4 regions of the Geobacillus sp. FSL K6-0789 genome follow, and region 4 is predicted to be linked to each of the others. Evidence: a T-box and tRNA genes for the amino acid it is inferred to sense, from the RefSeq annotation. Region 4 holds a T-box; the other regions hold tRNA genes.
What was found. The T-box of region 4 lies ahead of serS (serine--tRNA ligase). A T-box ahead of a tRNA ligase gene usually reads a tRNA of that ligase, here a tRNA-Ser.

Region 1 (5,211 bases), 220 kb from region 4:
AAAAGCTGGCGGAGTCGCTCCGTTTCGTCGTGGAGACGGTCGTCAATCAAGTCGGCGTCAACGTCAACACGGCGTCCGTTTCGCTGCTCCAATACGTCTCGGGACTGACGAAAACCGTCTCCGAAAACATTGTCAAACGCCGCGAAGAGCAAGGGAAATTCCGCAGCCGCGAGGAGCTGAAAACGATCCCGCGTCTTGGGGCGAAAACGTATGAGCAATGCATCGGGTTTTTGCGCATTGTCGACGGCGACGAGCCGCTTGACCGCACGCCGATTCACCCCGAGCGGTACGCGGAAGTGAAGCAGTTGTTGCAAAAGTTAGGATTTACAACCGCCGCCATCGGCAGCAATGAGCTTCGCCAAGCGCTGCAAGCCATCGATGTGAAAGCAGCGGCATCCGAATTCGGCATCGGGGAACTGACGCTCCGCGACATCATTGACGCGTTGTGCCGCCCAGAGCGCGACCCGCGCGACGAGCTGCCCAAGCCGATATTGCGAAAAGACGTTTTGAAAATGGAAGACTTAAAGCCAGGCATGGAGCTCGAAGGAACGGTGCGCAACGTCGTCGACTTCGGCGCCTTTGTCGACATCGGCGTCAAACAGGACGGGCTCGTGCACATTTCCAAGCTAAGCAAACAATACGTCCGCCATCCGCTTGATGTCGTCTCCGTCGGCGACGTCGTCAAAGTGTGGGTGGAAAGGGTTGATGCAGCGAAAGGAAGAATTTCATTATCGATGCTTCCGCCGGAATAAGCTGGAGAGGCTGTCCCGTACTGCCCAATGAACAGCAGGGACAGCCTCAAACATATGTTACGGACAGTGCTTCCTTTGATAAAAAAACCAGCATTGGTTTAACAGCTTAATTTGATCAAGATTTTTCTCATAATAGGCTCGTCTCATCTGATTTTTTAGCCACGTAGGCAAAACAGTCACCTCCCTAACATACGGAAAGGTAGTATATAATGTATGTAGCTGCGCATTGTCCTGTGCTGAAAACATAAAAGGGGGGCGCCTGTCATGGATCAAAAACGCTTGCAAGCGCTCGTTGAACAAATTTCCATAAGCACATTTGGCAAGCCGTTCCGCCATACCGCTTTCTTCAACCCTCGTTTGCGCACCACCGGCGGGCGCTACATGTTGCAGACGCATAACATTGAGCTCAATCAAAAACATTACGAGCAGTTCGGCGAGGAAGAATTGATCGCCATTATCAAACATGAGCTTTGCCATTACCACTTGCACCTTGAGGGAAAAGGCTACCGCCATCGCGACCGCGACTTCCGCGAACTGCTGCAAAAAGTGGGGGCGCCTCGCTATTGTCGTCCAATCGGCCAAAAAACAGACAGGTCGAAAACGATCTATACATACATTTGCACATCTTGCGGCCTGACGTACACTCGAAAAAAGCGCATGAACACCGCCCGCTACGTCTGCGGGAACTGCCGCGGGCGGCTTAAACTAGCGAACCAACGCCGTTGAACGCTTCCTTGCTTATGCCGAACCCTATTAGGAACATCCGCCGTGTCTTTCCCGAAGGAAACGAAACTTTTTATGGAGCTCTTGTATCACGGCACGGATATGCGAACGTCCTCTTCGAAAAGAGAGCAGTATCACATTTTGCAAAAAAAAGTGGTTGACAATTAAATTGGCCATATGCTAAATTATAAAAGCCGTCGCCAAACGGCGATGAAACAAACAGCAAAAAACATGTTGACAAAGAGTCGACAGCTCAATATAATAGACAATGTCGATTGTGAAAGTGTAGGAAATCTGAGCCGTTCCACAATAGTTCAACGACGAGCATTAGCATCATCGAATTCACTACAAGTTGTCTCGACGCATCTTTCTTCCTTGAATTATCTGGAAGAGGTAACGAGCACATCGTAAAGTATAGCATAATTTCTTCATCATTCCGCAATAGCTCAGCGGTAGAGCAACCGGCTGTTAACCGGTAGGTCGTAGGTTCGAATCCTACTTGCGGAGCCAGTGTTTGGAGAAGTACCCAAGTGGCTGAAGGGGACGGTTTGCTAAACCGTTAGGTCGTGACTTAACGGCGCGCGGGTTCAAATCCCGCCTTCTCCGCCACTTTCGATAGTCGCATGGCCCGTTGGTCAAGTGGTTAAGACACCGCCCTTTCACGGCGGTAACACGGGTTCGAATCCCGTACGGGTCACTTACAGCGCGGGGGTTTCCCGCGGATTGCGGTCCCGTAGTGTAGTGGTTAACATGCCTGCCTGTCACGCAGGAGATCGCGGGTTCGAGTCCCGTCGGGACCGCCATTACACCAATCGCTGGGCCATAGCCAAGCGGTAAGGCAACGGACTTTGACTCCGTGATGCGCTGGTTCGAATCCAGCTGGCCCAGCCATTTTATGTGTTAAATACGAGCTATTAGCTCAGCAACGAGCGTTACATCATCGAATTTGCTTCGATTTGCCCCGACGCATCGTGCATCTTTGAATATGCTAGTAGAGGAAGGGACATCGTTCACTGTGAGTGTATACCTAACCATGAGCCATTAGCTCAGTAGGTAGAGCATCTGACTTTTAATCAGAGGGTCGGAGGTTCGAGTCCTCCATGGCTCACCATATTAGCGGGTGTGGCGGAATTGGCAGACGCACCAGACTTAGGATCTGGCGCCTCACGGCGTGGGGGTTCAAGTCCCTCCACCCGCACTGATTAGTCCATATGCGGTCGTGGCGGAATGGCAGACGCGCTAGGTTGAGGGCCTAGTGGGGGCGACCCCGTGGAGGTTCAAGTCCTCTCGACCGCATTCCACTAAACCCAAACATTATGTTGATAAAAGAACGAGTAGTTGTTATAATAAAATTTGTCGCTAAAAAATGCGCTCGTAGCTCAATTGGATAGAGCATCTGACTACGGATCAGAAGGTTAGGGGTTCGAATCCTCTCGAGCGCGCCATGATCGGGAAGTAGCTCAGCTTGGTAGAGCACATGGTTTGGGACCATGGGGTCGCAGGTTCAAATCCTGTCTTCCCGATTTGAATATCTTCATCAATTGCTATACGGGTGCAGTTTAGTGGTAAAATCTCAGCCACGAGCATTGCCTTATCGAATCCGCTTCGAGTTGCCCCGACGCATCCAGCGTCTTTGAATGTGCTTGCAGAGGAAGGGGCACGGAAGAGTGTGGTGGATGTTAGTTCGAAATTATATGCGGGTGTAGTTTAGTGGTAAAACCTCAGCCTTCCAAGCTGATGTCGTGGGTTCGATTCCCATCACCCGCTCCACGAAGAAGCAAGAAGAGAAAAATACAAGAAGTTACCTTGTTCCTTGAAAACTGAACGAAACGAAGCGCGACGAAAAGCGGAGGTTCGCGGGTCGCCGCGACGGGCAAATGTTCTTCGCCTGCAAGGGTGCTTGCACCCGGGAGGCGAAGGTTATTTGACCCCCGAGCGGCGGCGGACCGAAGCTGGACAATACGAAAAGCGGAGGTCCGCATGGGCCGAAGCAAAAGCCAATCAACTTTCTTTGGAGAGTTTGATCCTGGCTCAGGACGAACGCTGGCGGCGTGCCTAATACATGCAAGTCGAGCGGACCGGATTGGGGCTTGCCTTGATTCGGTCAGCGGCGGACGGGTGAGTAACACGTGGGCAACCTGCCCGCAAGACCGGGATAACTCCGGGAAACCGGAGCTAATACCGGATAACACCGAAGACCGCATGGTCTTCGGTTGAAAGGCGGCCTTTGGGCTGTCACTTGCGGATGGGCCCGCGGCGCATTAGCTAGTTGGTGAGGTAACGGCTCACCAAGGCGACGATGCGTAGCCGGCCTGAGAGGGTGACCGGCCACACTGGGACTGAGACACGGCCCAGACTCCTACGGGAGGCAGCAGTAGGGAATCTTCCGCAATGGGCGAAAGCCTGACGGAGCGACGCCGCGTGAGCGAAGAAGGCCTTCGGGTCGTAAAGCTCTGTTGTGAGGGACGAAGGAGCGCCGTTCGAAGAGGGCGGCGCGGTGACGGTACCTCACGAGAAAGCCCCGGCTAACTACGTGCCAGCAGCCGCGGTAATACGTAGGGGGCGAGCGTTGTCCGGAATTATTGGGCGTAAAGCGCGCGCAGGCGGTCTCTTAAGTCTGATGTGAAAGCCCACGGCTCAACCGTGGAGGGTCATTGGAAACTGGGGGACTTGAGGGCAGGAGAGGAGAGCGGAATTCCACGTGTAGCGGTGAAATGCGTAGAGATGTGGAGGAACACCAGTGGCGAAGGCGGCTCTCTGGCCTGCACCTGACGCTGAGGCGCGAAAGCGTGGGGAGCAAACAGGATTAGATACCCTGGTAGTCCACGCCGTAAACGATGAGTGCTAAGTGTTAGAGGGGTCACACCCTTTAGTGCTGCAGCTAACGCGATAAGCACTCCGCCTGGGGAGTACGGCCGCAAGGCTGAAACTCAAAGGAATTGACGGGGGCCCGCACAAGCGGTGGAGCATGTGGTTTAATTCGAAGCAACGCGAAGAACCTTACCAGGTCTTGACATCCCCTGACAACCCAAGAGATTGGGCGTTCCCCCTTCGGGGGGACAGGGTGACAGGTGGTGCATGGTTGTCGTCAGCTCGTGTCGTGAGATGTTGGGTTAAGTCCCGCAACGAGCGCAACCCTCGCCTCTAGTTGCCAGCATTCGGTTGGGCACTCTAGAGGGACTGCCGGCGACAAGTCGGAGGAAGGTGGGGATGACGTCAAATCATCATGCCCCTTATGACCTGGGCTACACACGTGCTACAATGGGCGGTACAAAGGGCTGCGAACCCGCGAGGGGGAGCGAATCCCAAAAAGCCGCTCTCAGTTCGGATTGCAGGCTGCAACTCGCCTGCATGAAGCCGGAATCGCTAGTAATCGCGGATCAGCATGCCGCGGTGAATACGTTCCCGGGCCTTGTACACACCGCCCGTCACACCACGAGAGCTTGCAACACCCGAAGTCGGTGAGGTAACCCGCAAGGGAGCCAGCCGCCGAAGGTGGGGCAAGTGATTGGGGTGAAGTCGTAACAAGGTAGCCGTACCGGAAGGTGCGGCTGGATCACCTCCTTTCTAAGGACGAAAAGCGGAAGCGCCGCGTTCGGCTCTCGAAGCCAAATGTTCTTCACCCGGAGGGGTGCTGGCACCCCGAGGGGGAAGGTTATTTGGCAGAAGAGAGCCAGGCGCTGGAGCTAGACAAGACGAAAAGCGAAGGCCGCAATGGCCAACTGTCGATACACAG
Region 2 (5,211 bases), 600 kb from region 4:
TATCGTTTTTTTCGGGATTTCCTGAAAATGAAAAACGACCGCAAACGCGGTCGTATCAAGGCTTCCACGACTTTTGGCCGTGGGCTATCGAATTCCAAGGATGCCGATGGTGGGAGTCGAACCCACACGGGCAAAGCCCACACGATTTTGAGTCGTGCGCGTCTGCCAATTCCGCCACATCGGCGCGACATGCATTATTTTATCACATTACTTCATGTCTGTCAACACTTTTTATATTCATTAGATGGAGGCGGCACCCGGATTCGAACCGGGGGTAAAGGTTTTGCAGACCTCTGCCTTACCACTTGGCTATGCCGCCTTGATCGAGAGCGGAAGACGGGACTCGAACCCGCGACCCCCACCTTGGCAAGGTGGTGTTCTACCACTGAACTACTTCCGCGTCATTGGCTGGGGTAGCTGGATTCGAACCAACGCATCACGGAGTCAAAGTCCGTTGCCTTACCGCTTGGCTATACCCCAACGCCGAAAAGTGAAGGGCGACTAGTGGGAATCGAACCCACGCATGCCAGAGCCACAATCTGGTGCGTTAACCACTTCGCCATAGTCGCCATAATGATAATCAAAATGGCAGGGGCAGTAGGAATCGAACCCACACCGGAGGTTTTGGAGACCTCTGTTCTACCATTAAACTATGCCCCTTCAATCATGGTGGAGGGGGACGGATTCGAACCGCCGAACCCAAAGGGAGCGGATTTACAGTCCGCCGCGTTTAGCCACTTCGCTACCCCTCCAAGGAATGGTGCCGACTGCAGGACTTGAACCCGCAACCTACTGATTACGATTCAGTTGCTCTACCAATTGAGCTAAGTCGGCATAATTATGATATAAATCGCGGCTCATTGTTCATTTGTTGTGTCCCTTCCTCTACCAGCCAACTCGAAGAAGCTGGATGCGTCGGGACAACTCGCAGCCGATTCGATGAAGTGGATGCTCGTCTCTACCAATTGAGCTAAGTTGGCATACATATGATGCACATTATGTTATATGGTGGCTCGGGACGGAATCGAACCGCCGACACAAGGATTTTCAGTCCTTTGCTCTACCGACTGAGCTACCGAGCCGTATTAGGTTTTATGCTGTTTGCTTGTCCTGGATTGTGCCTCTTCCTCTTCGAGCTAATTCGAAGATGCTGGATGCGTCGAGGCAACTCGCCTCTGCCGAGTAGGCTGCCAAGCCATCATGATTTTCCTAATTTTTGAACAATGGCGGTCCCGACGGGACTCGAACCCGCGATCTCCTGCGTGACAGGCAGGCATGTTAACCACTACACTACGGGACCAATTTGGTTGCGGGGGCAGGATTTGAACCTGCGACCTTCGGGTTATGAGCCCGACGAGCTACCGGACTGCTCCACCCCGCGACGATAGGAAAGTAAATTAATTTGCACAATGTTCTTAGCGTTGTTATCCGTTACCTCTTCCTCTACAAGCTGATTCAAAGATGCCAGATGCGTCGAGGCAACTCGAAGTGAATTCGATGAAGCAAAGGCTCGTCGCTCCACTCCACAACGATTGAAAATGGTGGAGGATGACGGGATCGAACCGCCGACCCCTTGCTTGTAAGGCAAGTGCTCTCCCAGCTGAGCTAATCCTCCACGAAGAAGTGACCCGTACGGGATTCGAACCCGTGTTACCGCCGTGAAAGGGCGGTGTCTTAACCACTTGACCAACGGGCCATGTTGATGAATCATGGCGGAGAGCAAGGGATTCGAACCCTTGAGGCGCTATTCACGCCTACACGATTTCCAATCGTGCTCCTTCGACCACTCGGACAGCTCTCCACGATGGCTCCGCAGGCAGGATTCGAACCTGCGACCAATCGGTTAACAGCCGATTGCTCTACCACTGAGCTACTGCGGAATGACATCACTTTAGACATTTATTATTATAATGATTCGCGTTGAGCTGTCAAGGACTTTTTTTCATTCCTTCAAAACTAGATAACCGTTTTGGGAAGAAGCCGGGGCGAACCGCTCGCCTCCGCTTTTCTTGGTTAAGCCCTCGATCGATTAGTATCCGTCAGCTCCACGTGTCGCCACGCTTCCACCTCGGACCTATCGACCTCGTCATCTTCGAGGGATCTTACCCGCCTGACGCGGTGGGAAATCTCATCTTGAGGGGGGCTTCACGCTTAGATGCTTTCAGCGCTTATCCCGTCCGCACATAGCTACCCAGCGGTGCCCCTGGCGGGACAACTGGTACACCAGCGGTGCGTCCATCCCGGTCCTCTCGTACTAAGGACAGCTCCTCTCAAATTTCCTGCGCCCGCGACGGATAGGGACCGAACTGTCTCACGACGTTCTGAACCCAGCTCGCGTACCGCTTTAATGGGCGAACAGCCCAACCCTTGGGACCGACTACAGCCCCAGGATGCGATGAGCCGACATCGAGGTGCCAAACCTCCCCGTCGATGTGGACTCTTGGGGGAGATCAGCCTGTTATCCCCGGGGTAGCTTTTATCCGTTGAGCGATGGCCCTTCCATGCGGAACCACCGGATCACTAAGCCCGACTTTCGTCCCTGCTCGACCTGTCCGTCTCGCAGTCAAGCTCCCTTGTGCCTTTGCACTCTCCGAATGATTTCCAACCATTCTGAGGGAACCTTTGGGCGCCTCCGTTACCTTTTGGGAGGCGACCGCCCCAGTCAAACTGCCCGCCTGACACTGTCTCCCACCCCGCTAAGGGGTGCGGGTTAGAATTTCAATATCGCCAGGGTGGTATCCCACCGCCGCCTCCACCGAAGCTGGCGCTCCGGCTTCCCAGGCTCCCACCTATCCTGTACAAGCGATACCAAAATTCCATATCAGGCTGCAGTAAAGCTCCACGGGGTCTTTCCGTCCTGTCGCGGGTAACCTGCATCTTCACAGGTAGTATAATTTCACCGGGTCTCTCGTTGAGACAGCGCCCAAGTCGTTACACCTTTCGTGCGGGTCGGAACTTACCCGACAAGGAATTTCGCTACCTTAGGACCGTTATAGTTACGGCCGCCGTTTACTGGGGCTTCGGTTCGCACCTTCGCTTCCGCTAAGCGCTCCCCTTAACCTTCCAGCACCGGGCAGGTGTCAGCCCCTATACGTCGCCTTTCGGCTTCGCAGAGACCTGTGTTTTTGATAAACAGTCGCTTGGGCCTTTTCACTGCGGCTCGTTCGGGCTCTTCACCCAAACGAGCACCCCTTCTCCCGAAGTTACGGGGTCATTTTGCCGAGTTCCTTAACGAGAGTTCTCCCGCGCGCCTTAGGATTCTCTCCTCGCCTACCTGTGTCGGTTTGCGGTACGGGCACCTCTTCCCTCGCTAGAGGCTTTTCTTGGCAGTGTGAAATCGGGGACTTCCGGATGACTCCGTCGCCATCACCGCTTGGCCTTACAATCCGCGGATTTGCCTACGGATCAGCCTTGCGGCTTGGACAGGCTCTTCCAGCCGCCTGCTCGCCCTATCCTCCTGCGTCCCCCCATCGCTCAAACGGGAAGGAGGTGGTACAGGAATCTCAACCTGTTGTCCATCACCTACGCCTTTCGGCCTCGGCTTAGGTCCCGACTAACCCTGAGCGGACGAACCTTCCTCAGGAACCCTTAGGCTTTCGGCGCAGAGGATTCTCACCTCTGTTTTCGCTACTCATACCGGCATTCTCACTTCTAAGCGCTCCACCAGTCCTTCCGGTCTGGCTTCAACGCCCTTAGAACGCTCCCCTACCGATGACCAACGGTCATCCCGCAGCTTCGGCGGCACGTTTAGCCCCGGTACATTTTCGGCGCAGAGTCACTCGACCAGTGAGCTATTACGCACTCTTTAAATGGTGGCTGCTTCTAAGCCAACATCCTGGTTGTCTTTGCAACTCCACATCCTTTTCCACTGAACGTGCACTTTGGGGCCTTAGCTGGCGATCTGGGCTGTTTCCCTCTCGACCACGGATCTTATCACTCGCAGTCTGACTCCCGGGCATAAGTCGTTGGCATTCGGAGTTTGACTGGGTTCGGTAACCCGATGAGGGCCCCTAGCCCAATCAGTGCTCTACCTCCAACACTCTCCATCCCGAGGCTAGCCCTAAAGCTATTTCGGGGAGAACCAGCTATCTCCAAGTTCGATTGGCATTTCACCCCTACCCACACCTCATCCCCGCACTTTTCAACGTGCGTGGGTTCGGGCCTCCAGCCGGTGTTACCCGGCCTTCACCCTGGACATGGGTAGATCACCTGGTTTCGGGTCGACGACGACGTACTTTTCGCCCTGTTCAGACTCGCTTTCGCTGCGGCTCCGCCTCTTCGGCTTAACCTCGCACGCCATCGTCACTCGCCGGTTCATTCTACAAAAGGCACGCCATCACGCATGAACGCGCTCTGACTACTTGTAGGCACACGGTTTCAGGTTCTCTTTCACTCCCCTTCCGGGGTGCTTTTCACCTTTCCCTCACGGTACTGGTGCACTATCGGTCACTAGGGAGTATTTAGCCTTGGGAGATGGTCCTCCCTGCTTCCGACGGGATTTCCCGTGTCCCGCCGTACTCAGGATCCGCTCGGGAGGGAACGAAGTTTCGACTACAGGGCTGTCACCTTCTCTGGCCGGCCGTTCCAGACCGGTTCGTCTACCCCGTTCCTTTCTCACTCCCACAATGAGCGGTCCTACAACCCCAAGAGGCACGCCTCTTGGTTTGGGCTGTTCCCGTTTCGCTCGCCGCTACTCAGGGAATCGCGTTTGCTTTCTTCTCCTCCGGGTACTAAGATGTTTCAGTTCCCCGGGTGTGCCCTCCATGCCCTATGGATTCAGGCATGGATACTGCCCCATTACGGACAGTGGGTTCCCCCATTCGGACATCTCCGGATCAACGCTTGCTTACAGCTCCCCGGAGCGTTTCGGCGTTTGCCCCGTCCTTCATCGGCTCCTAGTGCCAAGGCATCCACCGTGCGCCCTTTCTAGCTTAACCTACAGCGCTCTCGGCTTCTTCCTTATTGTCTAGCGTCGGCTCGCCGCCGCTCGGGGTCAAATAACCTTCGCCTTCCGGGTGCAAGCACCCTTGCAGGCGAAGAACATTTGCCCATCGCGGCAACCCGCGAGCCTCCGCTTTTCCGGTTATCTAGTTTTCAAGGAACGATTTTTGTCATTGAGAGAACATGACTCGTTCCCTCAAAACTGAACGAAACGAAAGCGCTGTGTATCGACAGTTGGCCATTGCGGCCTCCACTTTTCGTCTTGTCTAG
Region 3 (5,211 bases), 520 kb from region 4:
GGAAGTTAAGCCCTCCAGCGCCGATGGTAGTTGGGGCCAGCGCCCCTGCAAGAGTAGGTCGCTGCTAGGCAATTTCGTGGAGGATTAGCTCAGCTGGGAGAGCACTTGCCTTACAAGCAAGGGGTCGGCGGTTCGATCCCGTCATCCTCCACCACTTACACCAATTGTGTATTCTTATCGCCGCGGGGTGGAGCAGTCCGGTAGCTCGTCGGGCTCATAACCCGAAGGTCGCAGGTTCAAATCCTGCCCCCGCAACCAAAATTGGTCCCGTAGTGTAGTGGTTAACATGCCTGCCTGTCACGCAGGAGATCGCGGGTTCGAGTCCCGTCGGGACCGCCATTCTTTCAAAATTGTGAAAGATGAAAAATACGGCTCAGCAGCTCATTCGGTAGAGACGAGCATCTGCTTCATCGAATTCGCTTCGAGTTGCCTCAACGCATCGAGCGTCTTTGAATCAGCTGGTAGAGGAAGAGGCACAGAGCAATTCAACGAGCGAGTTAAAAAATAATATATGGCTCGGTAGCTCAGTCGGTAGAGCAAAGGACTGAAAATCCTTGTGTCGGCGGTTCGATTCCGTCCCGAGCCACCATCAAACTATAAATTATGCCGTCTTAGCTCAATTGGTAGAGACGAGCATTCGCATCGTTGAATCTGCTTCGAGTTGTCCCGACGCATCCCACTTCTTTGAATAAGCTTGCAGAGGAAGGGACACCGAGCATTTGATTTCCTCGAATCAGCTTGTAGAGGAAGAGGAACAACCGAGCAGATCATATGATCCAGTAACTCATGTTAAATGTGCCGGCTTAGCTCAATTGGTAGAGCAACTGACTTGTAATCAGTAGGTTGCGGGTTCAAGTCCTGCAGCCGGCATCTTCCATTTTGAAAAAATTCAACTAGCGAAACATGAGCTCAGAAACGAGCGATACATCTTCGAGTTCGCTGCGAGTTGCCCCGACACACTTGACTTCTTCGAATAAGCTTGTAGAGGAAGGGGCAGGTAGAGTGAAATGAAGCTTAGAGTGTTATCTTAACCATGAGCCATTAGCTCAGTAGGTAGAGCAACGAGCGATGCATCATCGAGTTGGCTTCGAGTTGTCCCGACGCATCTTGCATCTTCGAATATGCTAGTAGAGGAAGGGACATCGTTCACTGTGAGTGTATACCCAACCATGAGCCATTAGCTCAGTAGGTAGAGCATCTGACTTTTAATCAGAGGGTCGGAGGTTCGAGTCCTCCATGGCTCATCGTCTTGCGGAAGTAGTTCAGCGGTAGAACACCACCTTGCCAAGGTGGGGGTCGCGGGTTCGAGCCCCGTCTTCCGCTCCACTTCCGCCGGGGTGGCGGAATTGGCAGACGCACAGGACTTAAAATCCTGGGGTAGGTAACTACCGTGCCGGTTCGAGTCCGGCCCTCGGCACGTGCGCTCGTAGCTCAATTGGATAGAGCATCTGACTACGGATCAGAAGGTTAGGGGTTCGAATCCTCTCGAGCGCGTTTTGTCGGGAAGTAGCTCAGCTTGGTAGAGCACACGGTTCGGGTCCGTGAGGTCGCAGGTTCAAATCCTGTCTTCCCGATTTATCATGGGGCCTTAGCTCAGCTGGGAGAGCGCCTGCTTTGCAAGCAGGAGGTCATCGGTTCGATCCCGATAGGCTCCACCTTTTGACTTAAATTTGGCGGTGTAGCTCAGCTGGCTAGAGCGTACGGTTCATACCCGTGAGGTCGGGGGTTCGATCCCCTCCACCGCCACCATTATCGGACCTTTAGCTCAGCTGGTTAGAGCAGACGGCTCATAACCGTCCGGTCGTAGGTTCGAGTCCTACAAGGTCCACCATTATTATTATTGTTGCTTTTTTGGAGGAGTACCCAAGTGGTTGAAGGGGTCGGTCTTGAAAACCGAGAGGCGCCGCAAGGCGCGCGGGGGTTCGAATCCCTCCTCCTCCGCCATGCACTTTAAAATCGTGCCGTCTTAGCTCAATTGGTAGAGACGAGCATTCGCATCGTTGAATCTGCTTCGAGTTGTCCCGACGCATCCCACTTCTTTGAATAAGCTTGCAGAGGAAGGGACACCGAGCATTTGACTTCCTCGAATCAGCTTGTAGAGGAAGAGGAACAACCGAGCAGATCATATGATCCAGTAACTCATGTTAAATGTGCCGGCTTAGCTCAATTGGTAGAGCAACTGACTTGTAATCAGTAGGTTGCGGGTTCAAGTCCTGCAGCCGGCACCAGAACGAGGCGACTATGGCGAAGTGGTTAACGCACCAGATTGTGGCTCTGGCATGCGTGGGTTCGATTCCCACTAGTCGCCCTTTTCATTATATTCTATATTTGCGGGTGTAGTTTAGTGGTAAAACCTCAGCCACGAGCATCTGCATCATCGAATTAGCTTCGAGTTGCCCCGACGCATCTGGCTTCTATGAATCAGCTGGTAGAGGAAGGGGCATGGAAGCAGCGTGGCGGATGTTAAGCCAAATATTATGCGGGTGTAGTTTAGTGGTAAAACCTCAGCCTTCCAAGCTGATGTCGTGGGTTCGATTCCCATCACCCGCTTTTGATGGGCCTATAGCTCAGCTGGTCAGAGCGCACGCCTGATAAGCGTGAGGTCGGTGGTTCAAGTCCACTTAGGCCCATTATTTTCCATTGAATATTTTTGGGTCATTCGCTATAATAATGGGCGAACAATGCCCCATCGTTCCACAGCAAAATCGGAGCGACGAGCTTCACATCTTCGAATTCGCTGCGAGTTGCCTCGACGCATCTCGCTTCCTTGAATTAGCTGGCAGAGAAAGAGGCAACGAGTACATTTGGAAGATGTGCATAACATATACATCATTCCGCAATAGCTCAGCGGTAGAGCAACCGGCTGTTAACCGGTAGGTCGTAGGTTCGAATCCTACTTGCGGAGCCATTTCTTTGGAGAAGTACCCAAGTGGCTGAAGGGGACGGTTTGCTAAACCGTTAGGTCGCAGTTTTGCGGCGCGCGGGTTCAAATCCCGCCTTCTCCGCCATAATGGCCCGTTGGTCAAGTGGTTAAGACACCGCCCTTTCACGGCGGTAACACGGGTTCGAATCCCGTACGGGTCACTGGTTGCTGGCACCAGAGATTCTGGTGCCCTTTTGTACAATTTCTTTTGTCGATTTTTGCGTTTTTTCTTGCGATGCGTGTGGAAGTCTGTTATAATATCTCTCGTTAGCTTTAAAATTACGTTATGATTGTTGGGGACAACGCAGTGTTTCGTTTCGTTAAAGAACGAGGCATTGCGTTTTTTTATTTACCACCCTAAACCGAGAAGACCCTCATTTCCACGCGTGAGCGTAGGGAGAGAGTTCAGGTAGGAAGGGAGTCCCCCGTTTCCAACGGCAGGAAAGTGGGGGGAGAAGATCAAACGAACAATTGGGCGTCGGCTTCGCCGCCATGAATTTGCACAAACATCGTTTGGATGGCTTGAAGCCGGCGCTTGGCGGTTTCTTCTGGCGTTGATGGGAGAAAGTAAACGATTTGCAAAGCGTTTTTCGTTTCTCTCGTCACGGCGGTCCGCTCCGAATCGACGATCGGACTGCCAAACGGCCCTCGTTCATCTTTGCTGACGAGTTTGTTGGCAAAGTTGACTGTGCGGCCGTTTAACGCGATGTATTCATCTTTTTCCGTGCCGATCGTGAGCGTCACTGTCCCGTTGATGCGGTCTAGATCATAGATGCCGAGCGGAATTTTATAATAGAGTGAAAAAAAGTTGTTTATGTCTGCCGCTGAATGGATAGGCGGAATGAAGCTTTTTTTCTGGATGCGTCGGTACAGGCTTTCACTTGACGGTCGATAGCGGCTTGGGTCCGTTCCGATTTGTTTGAAAGTACGGCGCCATTCGACCATTTCAGGAATGTCGGCAATCGACTTTTCCTGCAGCTCGATGTAAAGAGATTCTTGAAACAGCTCAAGCCGCCCCCTTAACATTTGCGGTGAATCGCTGACCTCGATATGATAATAGCGGATGACGCCGAATTTACCAGAAGGAAGGCGTTGCTTTAGTTGTTCTGATATCACGCATTTCATCTTGATCACCTCGGATTTCATTTTACCATATATGACGAAAGGAGGGAAAACGATGGATGTTATGGCATTAAAGCAGGAAGTCATTGAGTACAGTCGGTCAATCGGCATTGATAAAATCGGATTTGCGAGCGCTGATCCGTTTGTGGAATTAAAGGAACGGCTGCGCCGCCAGCAGGAGCTCGGCTATCAGTCCGGTTTTGAGGAACCAGATATTGAGAAACGGACGAATCCTTCATTGCTTCTTCCGGAAGCAAAATCGATTATTGCCATTGCTCTTGCCTATCCGTCTAAAATGAAAAATGCGCCGCGGGGGACAAAGACGGAACGGCGCGGCGTTTTTTGCCGCGCTTCATGGGGAAAGGACTACCACGATGTGTTGCGGGAACGTTTGCAGCAGCTCGAGGAGTTTTTGCTGGCCAAAGTGCCCCATGCCCGCGTTCGCTCGATGGTGGATACCGGAGAGCTCGCCGATCGGGCGGTGGCGGAACGGGCAGGGATCGGTTGGAGTGGCAAAAACTGCTCTATTATTACACCAGAGTTTGGATCGTATGTGTATTTGGGAGAAATGATTACGAATATTCCATTTCCCCCTGATGAACCGGTTGAAAACCGATGCGGCACGTGCACGAAATGCATTGATGCCTGCCCGACTGGGGCGCTTGTGCAAGGGGGACAACTGAACGCACAGCGGTGCCTTTCCTTTTTAACGCAAACGAAAGGCTTTTTGGCCGACGAGTTTCTAGAGAAAATCGGGAATCGGCTGTATGGCTGCGATACATGCCAGCAAGTCTGCCCGGAAAATAAGGGAAAAGACTTTCATTTGCATCCGGAATTCGAGCCGGATCCGGAAGCGGTAAAGCCGAAACTCATCCCGCTGCTTCAGATGAGCAACCGTGAATTTCAAGAAACATTTGGGGCCATGGCGGGTTCATGGCGTGGGAAAAAGCCGATTCAGCGCAATGCCATTCTGGCGCTTGCCCATTACAAAGACCAAACCGCGGTGCCGCATTTGCTGCGTTTGTTGAAAGAGGATAGCCGTCCCGTCATCCGCGGGACGGCGGCGTGGGCGCTCGGGAAAATCGGGGATCCAAGCGCTAAGCCTTATTTGGAGGCCGCGCGGCAAACGGAGGCGGATGCCGATGTGATCGCTGAGATTGAAAAAG
Region 4 (5,211 bases):
GTCTTTACATTCCGCCCGGAGCCAAGCGGAGAGCGGAGTTTAACGCCTATATTGAACCGCGCGGTGCGACCGTCAGTCCGGCGTTGGAAGCAAGCGCCCGCGAAGCCGCTCCACATTTAACGTATTTAAGTCCCTTTTATTTTGCCATTCGGCGCGACGCGACATTGCAAGAGCCGCCGCTTGACGACTTTCCGGATATCGCCCGCGCCAACCGCGTCACGCTCGTGATGGTTGTCGCCAACATTGAAAACGGGCAGTTCAGCGACGAGCTGGGCGCGCTTATTTTGACGAATGAAACGCTGCAAAATCGTCTACTCGACAACATTGTCGCCACCGCCAGACGGTATGGCTTCCGCGACATCCATTTTGATTTTGAATATTTGCGCCCGGAAGACCGTGAGGCGTATAATGCGTTTTTGCGCAAAGCGAAACGGCGATTTGAACGGGAAGGATGGATGATGTCGACCGCCCTGGCGCCAAAAACGAGCGCCACCCAGCGCGGACGTTGGTACGAAGCCCATGACTACCGCGCCCATGGACAAATTGCCGACTTTGTCGTCATAATGACGTATGAGTGGGGCTATAGCGGCGGTCCGCCGATGCCGGTCTCCCCCATCGGCCCTGTCCGCCGTGTCCTCAAGTACGCCGTCTCGGAAATGCCTCCCGGAAAGATTTTAATGGGGCAAAATTTGTATGGTTATGATTGGACACTGCCGTACGTACCGGGCGGACCGTACGCCCGCGCCATCAGCCCGCAGCAGGCCATCGCCCTCGCCGCGAGGTATAACGTCGCGATTGAATACGACACCGAGGCGCAGGCGCCGCATTTTCGCTACCGCGATGAAAACGGGCGCGAGCACGAAGTATGGTTTGAGGACGCCCGCTCCATTCAGGCAAAATTCAATCTCGTGAAAGAACTTGGCCTGCGCGGAGTCAGCTATTGGAAACTGGGCTTCGATTTCCCGCAAAACTGGCTGCTCCTTTCTGACCAGTTTGCAGTCGTCAAAAGATAAGGCCGCCCGCGCCAAAGAGATAAAAAAACCCGCCTTTCTCCCGGCGGGTTTTTTTATGGCTGGAAACGGCGATTCCGATCAGCCGTTCCAGATGACAATCTCCTCTTATGCGCGTCAGTACTGTTCTTTATCGCTTTGGCAGAGAAGCATTCGAGGCCGGCGTCCGCCGCCTCTTTTTCTCCGTCGCCAACGTCATTCACTATAACACGGCTGCCGGGAAAAGTCAACCAACGATTTTAACGGATGACGTCCCGGTTTCCCATGTATGGGCGGAGCGCCTCTGGGATGATGACCGATCCATCTTCTTGCTGGTAGTTTTCCAAAATGGCGGCGACCGTCCGCCCAATGGCTAGCCCCGAACCGTTTAATGTATGCACGTACTCCGGTTTCGCTTTTGGATCGCGACGGAAGCGGATGTTGGCACGGCGCGCTTGAAACGCCTCAAAGTTGCTGCACGACGAAATTTCCCGGTACGTTCCGTAACTTGGCAGCCATACTTCAATATCGTATGTTTTCGCTGCTGAAAAGCCGAGATCACCCGTGCACAAGGCGACAACGCGGTACGGAAGCCCGAGCCGTTGCAAAATCGTTTCCGCCTGCCGTGTCAATTTTTCCAGTTCCTCGTATGAATCTTCCGGTTTGACAAACTTAACAAGCTCCACTTTGTTGAACTGATGCTGACGGATGAGCCCTCTTGTGTCGCGGCCGGCCGAACCAGCTTCAGCGCGGAAACAGGCGCTGTACGCTGCATAGTAAAGCGGCAAATCATCTGCAGATAAAATTTCATCGCGATGCAAGTTCGTCACCGGCACTTCCGCTGTCGGAATGAGAAAATAGTCTTCGCTGTCCAAATGAAACGCATCCTCGGCAAATTTCGGCAATTGCCCGGTTCCAATCATGCTTGCCCGGTTCACCAAATAGGGGGGCAGTACTTCTTCATAGCCGAATTCATCGAGATGGATGTCAAGCATAAAGTTGATTAACGCCCGCTCAAGCCGGGCGCCCAACCCTTTATAAAACACAAACCGGCTTCCTGTCACTTTAGCCGCCCGCTCAAAATCAAGCAGACCAAGCTGGTCGGCGATATCCCAATGCGGTTTCGGTTCAAACGAAAACGAACGCGGCTCCCCCCATCTCCGCACTTCGACATTGTCCTCTTCCGACTGGCCGACCGGTACGGATTCATGCGGAATATTTGGAATCGATAACAACAGGGCGTTGAGTTCCTCTTCCAGTTGGCGAATGTGCTCATCCATTTGCTTAATGCGGTCGCCGACTTCGCGCATTTGGACGATCAGCGGCTCCGCATCCTTTTTCTCGCGCTTAAGGGCGGCAATTTGCTGCGACACATCATTGCGTTTGCTTTTTAGCTCTTCCACCTCAGCAATCAAACGGCGGCGTTCTTTGTCCAACTGTTCAAACCGGTCGATGTTCGCCAAATCTCCGCCGCGCTGCATTAGTTTTTCTTTCACTTCTTCAAACTGGGCGCGCAATATTTTCACATCCAGCATGGCTTTTACCTCCTTTTCCATTCAATATTATACATAAAAAAGCCCCCGTCCCCAAAAGGGACGGGAGCGACCCCGCGGTGCCACCCTTATTGAAGGCTTGCGATGCCTTCCCTTTTTGCCGTTCACGGCGGCTACCGAAAACGCCTACTGACCCGCTTTGGCGTTCAACGTTTTGCTCGAGGATGGATTCACAGGCGCTTCCTGCCGGTTTGCACCACCCACCGGCTCTCTGAAAGAAAGGGGGTCTGCTGCTTGTTCCTCTCATCGCTTTCGCTTGATCACTTCACTTAAGGCTTGACGTCATTTTCGCTTCTTTGACCATGTTGAGAAAGTATTGCATCAATCGATGATCGTCGGTCAGCTCTGGATGGAACGAGCAACCAAGAAACTGGCCTTGCCGGGCCGCGACAATGCGGTCATTGTATGTCGCGAGGACATCGACCCCGTCGCCGACCTCGACAATGTGCGGAGCACGGATGAAGACGCCGACAAACCCGTCGCCACTCCCCTTGATCGACAGCTCCGCCTCAAAGCTTTCCCGCTGCCGCCCAAACGAGTTCCGCTCGACCGTAATATCCATCAGGCCTAAGTGAGGCTCATCATACCCGACGATTCGTTTCGCCAGCAAAATGAGCCCGGCGCATGTCCCAAACATCGGCTTGCCATCAGCGGCAAATTGCTTCAATGGCTCCATCAATCCGTACCGGTCCATGAGGCGCCGCATTGTTGTGCTTTCGCCGCCCGGGAGCACGAGTCCGTCGAGTCCCGAAAGCTGCTCCGGTTTCTTCACGACGACCGCCTCGGCGCCGCACGCCTCGATGGCGCGGACATGTTCCTGCACAGCTCCTTGCAGTCCAAGTACACCTATTTTCATTGTGATCTTGCTCCTTTGTCCGGCTTACCAGCCTCGTTCTTGCATCCGATGCTCCGGCAGCAGTGTCGCGACATCGATGCCGCGCATTGCGCCGCCCAGCCCTTTCGATAGATGGGCGATCAGCTCATAGTCTTCATAATGAGTCGTCGCTTCAACGATCGCACGAGCGTATTTTTCCGGATTTTCCGATTTAAAAATGCCCGAACCAACGAAGACACCGTCGGCGCCTAAGTGCATCATGAGCGCGGCGTCAGCTGGTGTCGCGACACCGCCAGCGGCGAAGTTGACGACCGGGAGGCGGCCAAGCCGTTTGATTTCACGCAGCACTTCAACCGGAGCCCCAAGCTGTTTCGCCTCGGCGACAAGTTCGTCTTCGCTCATGCTGACAACTTTGCGGATTTGCGCGTTGACTTTGCGCATATGGCGAACGGCCTCGACGATGTTTCCTGTCCCTGGCTCCCCTTTTGTCCGCAACATCGATGCCCCTTCAGCAATGCGGCGGGCGGCCTCTCCTAAGTCGCGGCAACCGCATACAAATGGGACCGTAAACTGCCGTTTGTCAATATGGAACTCTTCATCAGCCGGCGTCAATACTTCACTTTCGTCAATATAGTCGACGCCGAGCGCCTCAAGGACGCGCGCTTCCACATAATGCCCGATGCGCACTTTTGCCATGACTGGGATTGATACAGCGTTCATCACTTCTTCAATGATCGTCGGATCAGCCATGCGCGCGACACCGCCAGCGGCGCGAATGTCTGCCGGGACGCGCTCGAGCGCCATGACTGCGACAGCCCCTGCCGCCTCAGCAATCTTCGCTTGCTCCGCATTGACGACGTCCATAATGACGCCGCCTTTTTGCATTTCCGCCATGCCGCGTTTGACGCGGTCTGTACCTGTCAATGCCAACGTTGATTCCCCCTGTTCCTATCCTTATGCTTTGCTATATACGCAAAAGGATGATTCCACTGTTTCATTTTACCTCAATTTTTACAAAAATCACAATGGAAAAAAGCTCCCCTTAACCGGGGAGCAGCGTTACAACCAACCTTTCACCGTTTTGGCAACGCTTGTCCATAAATCAGCAAACAGTCCGCCAATCGCACGCATCGAGAGAACGAACCAGTTGGCTTTCTCCACCTCGGTTGTCGTAACGAGCGGCACCCGGATGTTTTTTTGCATGTCCGGGCTTAAGAACGCGAGCGAGTCATCGCCTTTGTATTCAAGCGTCATATATCCGACCGTCTCTCCTTTTTTCAACGGAGCGATCAATTTTCCTTCTTTCGTCATTTTTTTCTGATCCAATACATAAACCGGCTTGTACTGTTTTTCCTCGCCATTTTTGATGAGCAGAGACAGCTTTTTCGCCGTTGCGACGCGAACTTCTTTTTCCTTCCCTTTCACGACTGGAATCGTCTCTTTCCCCTTCAGCTGATACCCTTTCGGATAGAGCGTTTGGAGCGAGTATTGATGAAATCCATAGTTAAATAGTTTTTCTGTCTCCTTAAAACGCGCCTCTTTCGTCGTTTTTCCGCTTGCATCCTTGGCATTCATCACGACGGAAATTAGACGGACGCCGTTCCGCTTCGCCGTCCCGGTGAAACAGTTGCCGGCAAATTCCGTATAGCCGGTTTTCAACCCGTCTACCCCTTCGTATCCGTACACAAGCCCTGGTAGCATCCAGTTCCAGTTGTCCATTTTAATTTCGTCCTCTGTTCCTCCTCGGAACATTTTATGGGGAATGCTCGCCGTTTCCAGCACCTCTGGATGGTCTTTCAGCAGCCGGTAGGCAAGGGTGGCCATGGCCCGCGCA

Region 1: it has a tRNA-Ser gene. The T-box ahead of serS (serine--tRNA ligase) is inferred to sense a tRNA for this amino acid. The anticodon was not compared.
Region 2: it has a tRNA-Ser gene. The T-box ahead of serS (serine--tRNA ligase) is inferred to sense a tRNA for this amino acid. The anticodon was not compared.
Region 3: it has a tRNA-Ser gene. The T-box ahead of serS (serine--tRNA ligase) is inferred to sense a tRNA for this amino acid. The anticodon was not compared.

What each region holds. Positions count from the first base shown of each region.
Region 1 is NZ_CP151966.1:243,044-248,254, forward strand. It holds gene NSQ51_RS01305 (Tex family protein) at 1-752, shown strand, start outside; gene cmpA (cortex morphogenetic protein CmpA) at 810-923, opposite strand; gene NSQ51_RS01315 (SprT family protein) at 1,017-1,478, shown strand; tRNA gene NSQ51_RS01320 (tRNA-Asn) at 1,911-1,985, shown strand; tRNA gene NSQ51_RS01325 (tRNA-Ser) at 1,992-2,084, shown strand; tRNA gene NSQ51_RS01330 (tRNA-Glu) at 2,101-2,172, shown strand; tRNA gene NSQ51_RS01335 (tRNA-Asp) at 2,203-2,278, shown strand; tRNA gene NSQ51_RS01340 (tRNA-Gln) at 2,292-2,366, shown strand; tRNA gene NSQ51_RS01345 (tRNA-Lys) at 2,511-2,586, shown strand; tRNA gene NSQ51_RS01350 (tRNA-Leu) at 2,592-2,673, shown strand; tRNA gene NSQ51_RS01355 (tRNA-Leu) at 2,689-2,771, shown strand; tRNA gene NSQ51_RS01360 (tRNA-Arg) at 2,844-2,920, shown strand; tRNA gene NSQ51_RS01365 (tRNA-Pro) at 2,925-2,998, shown strand; tRNA gene NSQ51_RS01370 (tRNA-Gly) at 3,172-3,245, shown strand; rRNA gene NSQ51_RS01375 (16S ribosomal RNA) at 3,484-5,042, shown strand; gene NSQ51_RS01380 (hypothetical protein) at 5,135-5,211, shown strand, end outside.
Region 2 is NZ_CP151966.1:2,564,828-2,570,038, forward strand. It holds tRNA gene NSQ51_RS13610 (tRNA-Leu) at 102-184, opposite strand; tRNA gene NSQ51_RS13615 (tRNA-Cys) at 246-319, opposite strand; tRNA gene NSQ51_RS13620 (tRNA-Gly) at 329-400, opposite strand; tRNA gene NSQ51_RS13625 (tRNA-Gln) at 406-480, opposite strand; tRNA gene NSQ51_RS13630 (tRNA-His) at 497-569, opposite strand; tRNA gene NSQ51_RS13635 (tRNA-Trp) at 587-660, opposite strand; tRNA gene NSQ51_RS13640 (tRNA-Tyr) at 668-752, opposite strand; tRNA gene NSQ51_RS13645 (tRNA-Thr) at 759-834, opposite strand; tRNA gene NSQ51_RS13650 (tRNA-Phe) at 1,007-1,082, opposite strand; tRNA gene NSQ51_RS13655 (tRNA-Asp) at 1,225-1,300, opposite strand; tRNA gene NSQ51_RS13660 (tRNA-Met) at 1,305-1,381, opposite strand; tRNA gene NSQ51_RS13665 (tRNA-Val) at 1,540-1,615, opposite strand; tRNA gene NSQ51_RS13670 (tRNA-Glu) at 1,625-1,696, opposite strand; tRNA gene NSQ51_RS13675 (tRNA-Ser) at 1,711-1,801, opposite strand; tRNA gene NSQ51_RS13680 (tRNA-Asn) at 1,806-1,880, opposite strand; rRNA gene NSQ51_RS13685 (23S ribosomal RNA) at 2,010-4,937, opposite strand; gene NSQ51_RS13690 (hypothetical protein) at 4,932-5,060, opposite strand.
Region 3 is NZ_CP151966.1:537,305-542,515, forward strand. It holds rRNA gene rrf (5S ribosomal RNA) at 1-70, shown strand, start outside; tRNA gene NSQ51_RS02740 (tRNA-Val) at 79-154, shown strand; tRNA gene NSQ51_RS02745 (tRNA-Met) at 182-258, shown strand; tRNA gene NSQ51_RS02750 (tRNA-Asp) at 264-339, shown strand; tRNA gene NSQ51_RS02755 (tRNA-Phe) at 514-589, shown strand; tRNA gene NSQ51_RS02760 (tRNA-Thr) at 798-870, shown strand; tRNA gene NSQ51_RS02765 (tRNA-Lys) at 1,172-1,244, shown strand; tRNA gene NSQ51_RS02770 (tRNA-Gly) at 1,252-1,326, shown strand; tRNA gene NSQ51_RS02775 (tRNA-Leu) at 1,332-1,417, shown strand; tRNA gene NSQ51_RS02780 (tRNA-Arg) at 1,421-1,494, shown strand; tRNA gene NSQ51_RS02785 (tRNA-Pro) at 1,501-1,574, shown strand; tRNA gene NSQ51_RS02790 (tRNA-Ala) at 1,583-1,655, shown strand; tRNA gene NSQ51_RS02795 (tRNA-Met) at 1,673-1,749, shown strand; tRNA gene NSQ51_RS02800 (tRNA-Ile) at 1,755-1,831, shown strand; tRNA gene NSQ51_RS02805 (tRNA-Ser) at 1,854-1,944, shown strand; tRNA gene NSQ51_RS02810 (tRNA-Thr) at 2,153-2,228, shown strand; tRNA gene NSQ51_RS02815 (tRNA-His) at 2,236-2,308, shown strand; tRNA gene NSQ51_RS02820 (tRNA-Gly) at 2,480-2,550, shown strand; tRNA gene NSQ51_RS02825 (tRNA-Ile) at 2,557-2,630, shown strand; tRNA gene NSQ51_RS02830 (tRNA-Asn) at 2,834-2,908, shown strand; tRNA gene NSQ51_RS02835 (tRNA-Ser) at 2,916-3,008, shown strand; tRNA gene NSQ51_RS02840 (tRNA-Glu) at 3,013-3,084, shown strand; gene NSQ51_RS02845 (phenylalanine--tRNA ligase beta subunit-related protein) at 3,383-4,048, opposite strand; gene queG (tRNA epoxyqueuosine(34) reductase QueG) at 4,101-5,211, shown strand, end outside.
Region 4 is NZ_CP151966.1:19,450-24,660, reverse strand. It holds gene NSQ51_RS00100 (glycoside hydrolase family 18 protein) at 1-1,013, shown strand, start outside; gene serS (serine--tRNA ligase) at 1,250-2,524, opposite strand; T-box leader at 2,578-2,798, opposite strand; gene pdxT (pyridoxal 5'-phosphate synthase glutaminase subunit PdxT) at 2,808-3,398, opposite strand; gene pdxS (pyridoxal 5'-phosphate synthase lyase subunit PdxS) at 3,423-4,307, opposite strand; gene NSQ51_RS00080 (D-alanyl-D-alanine carboxypeptidase family protein) at 4,437-5,211, opposite strand, start outside.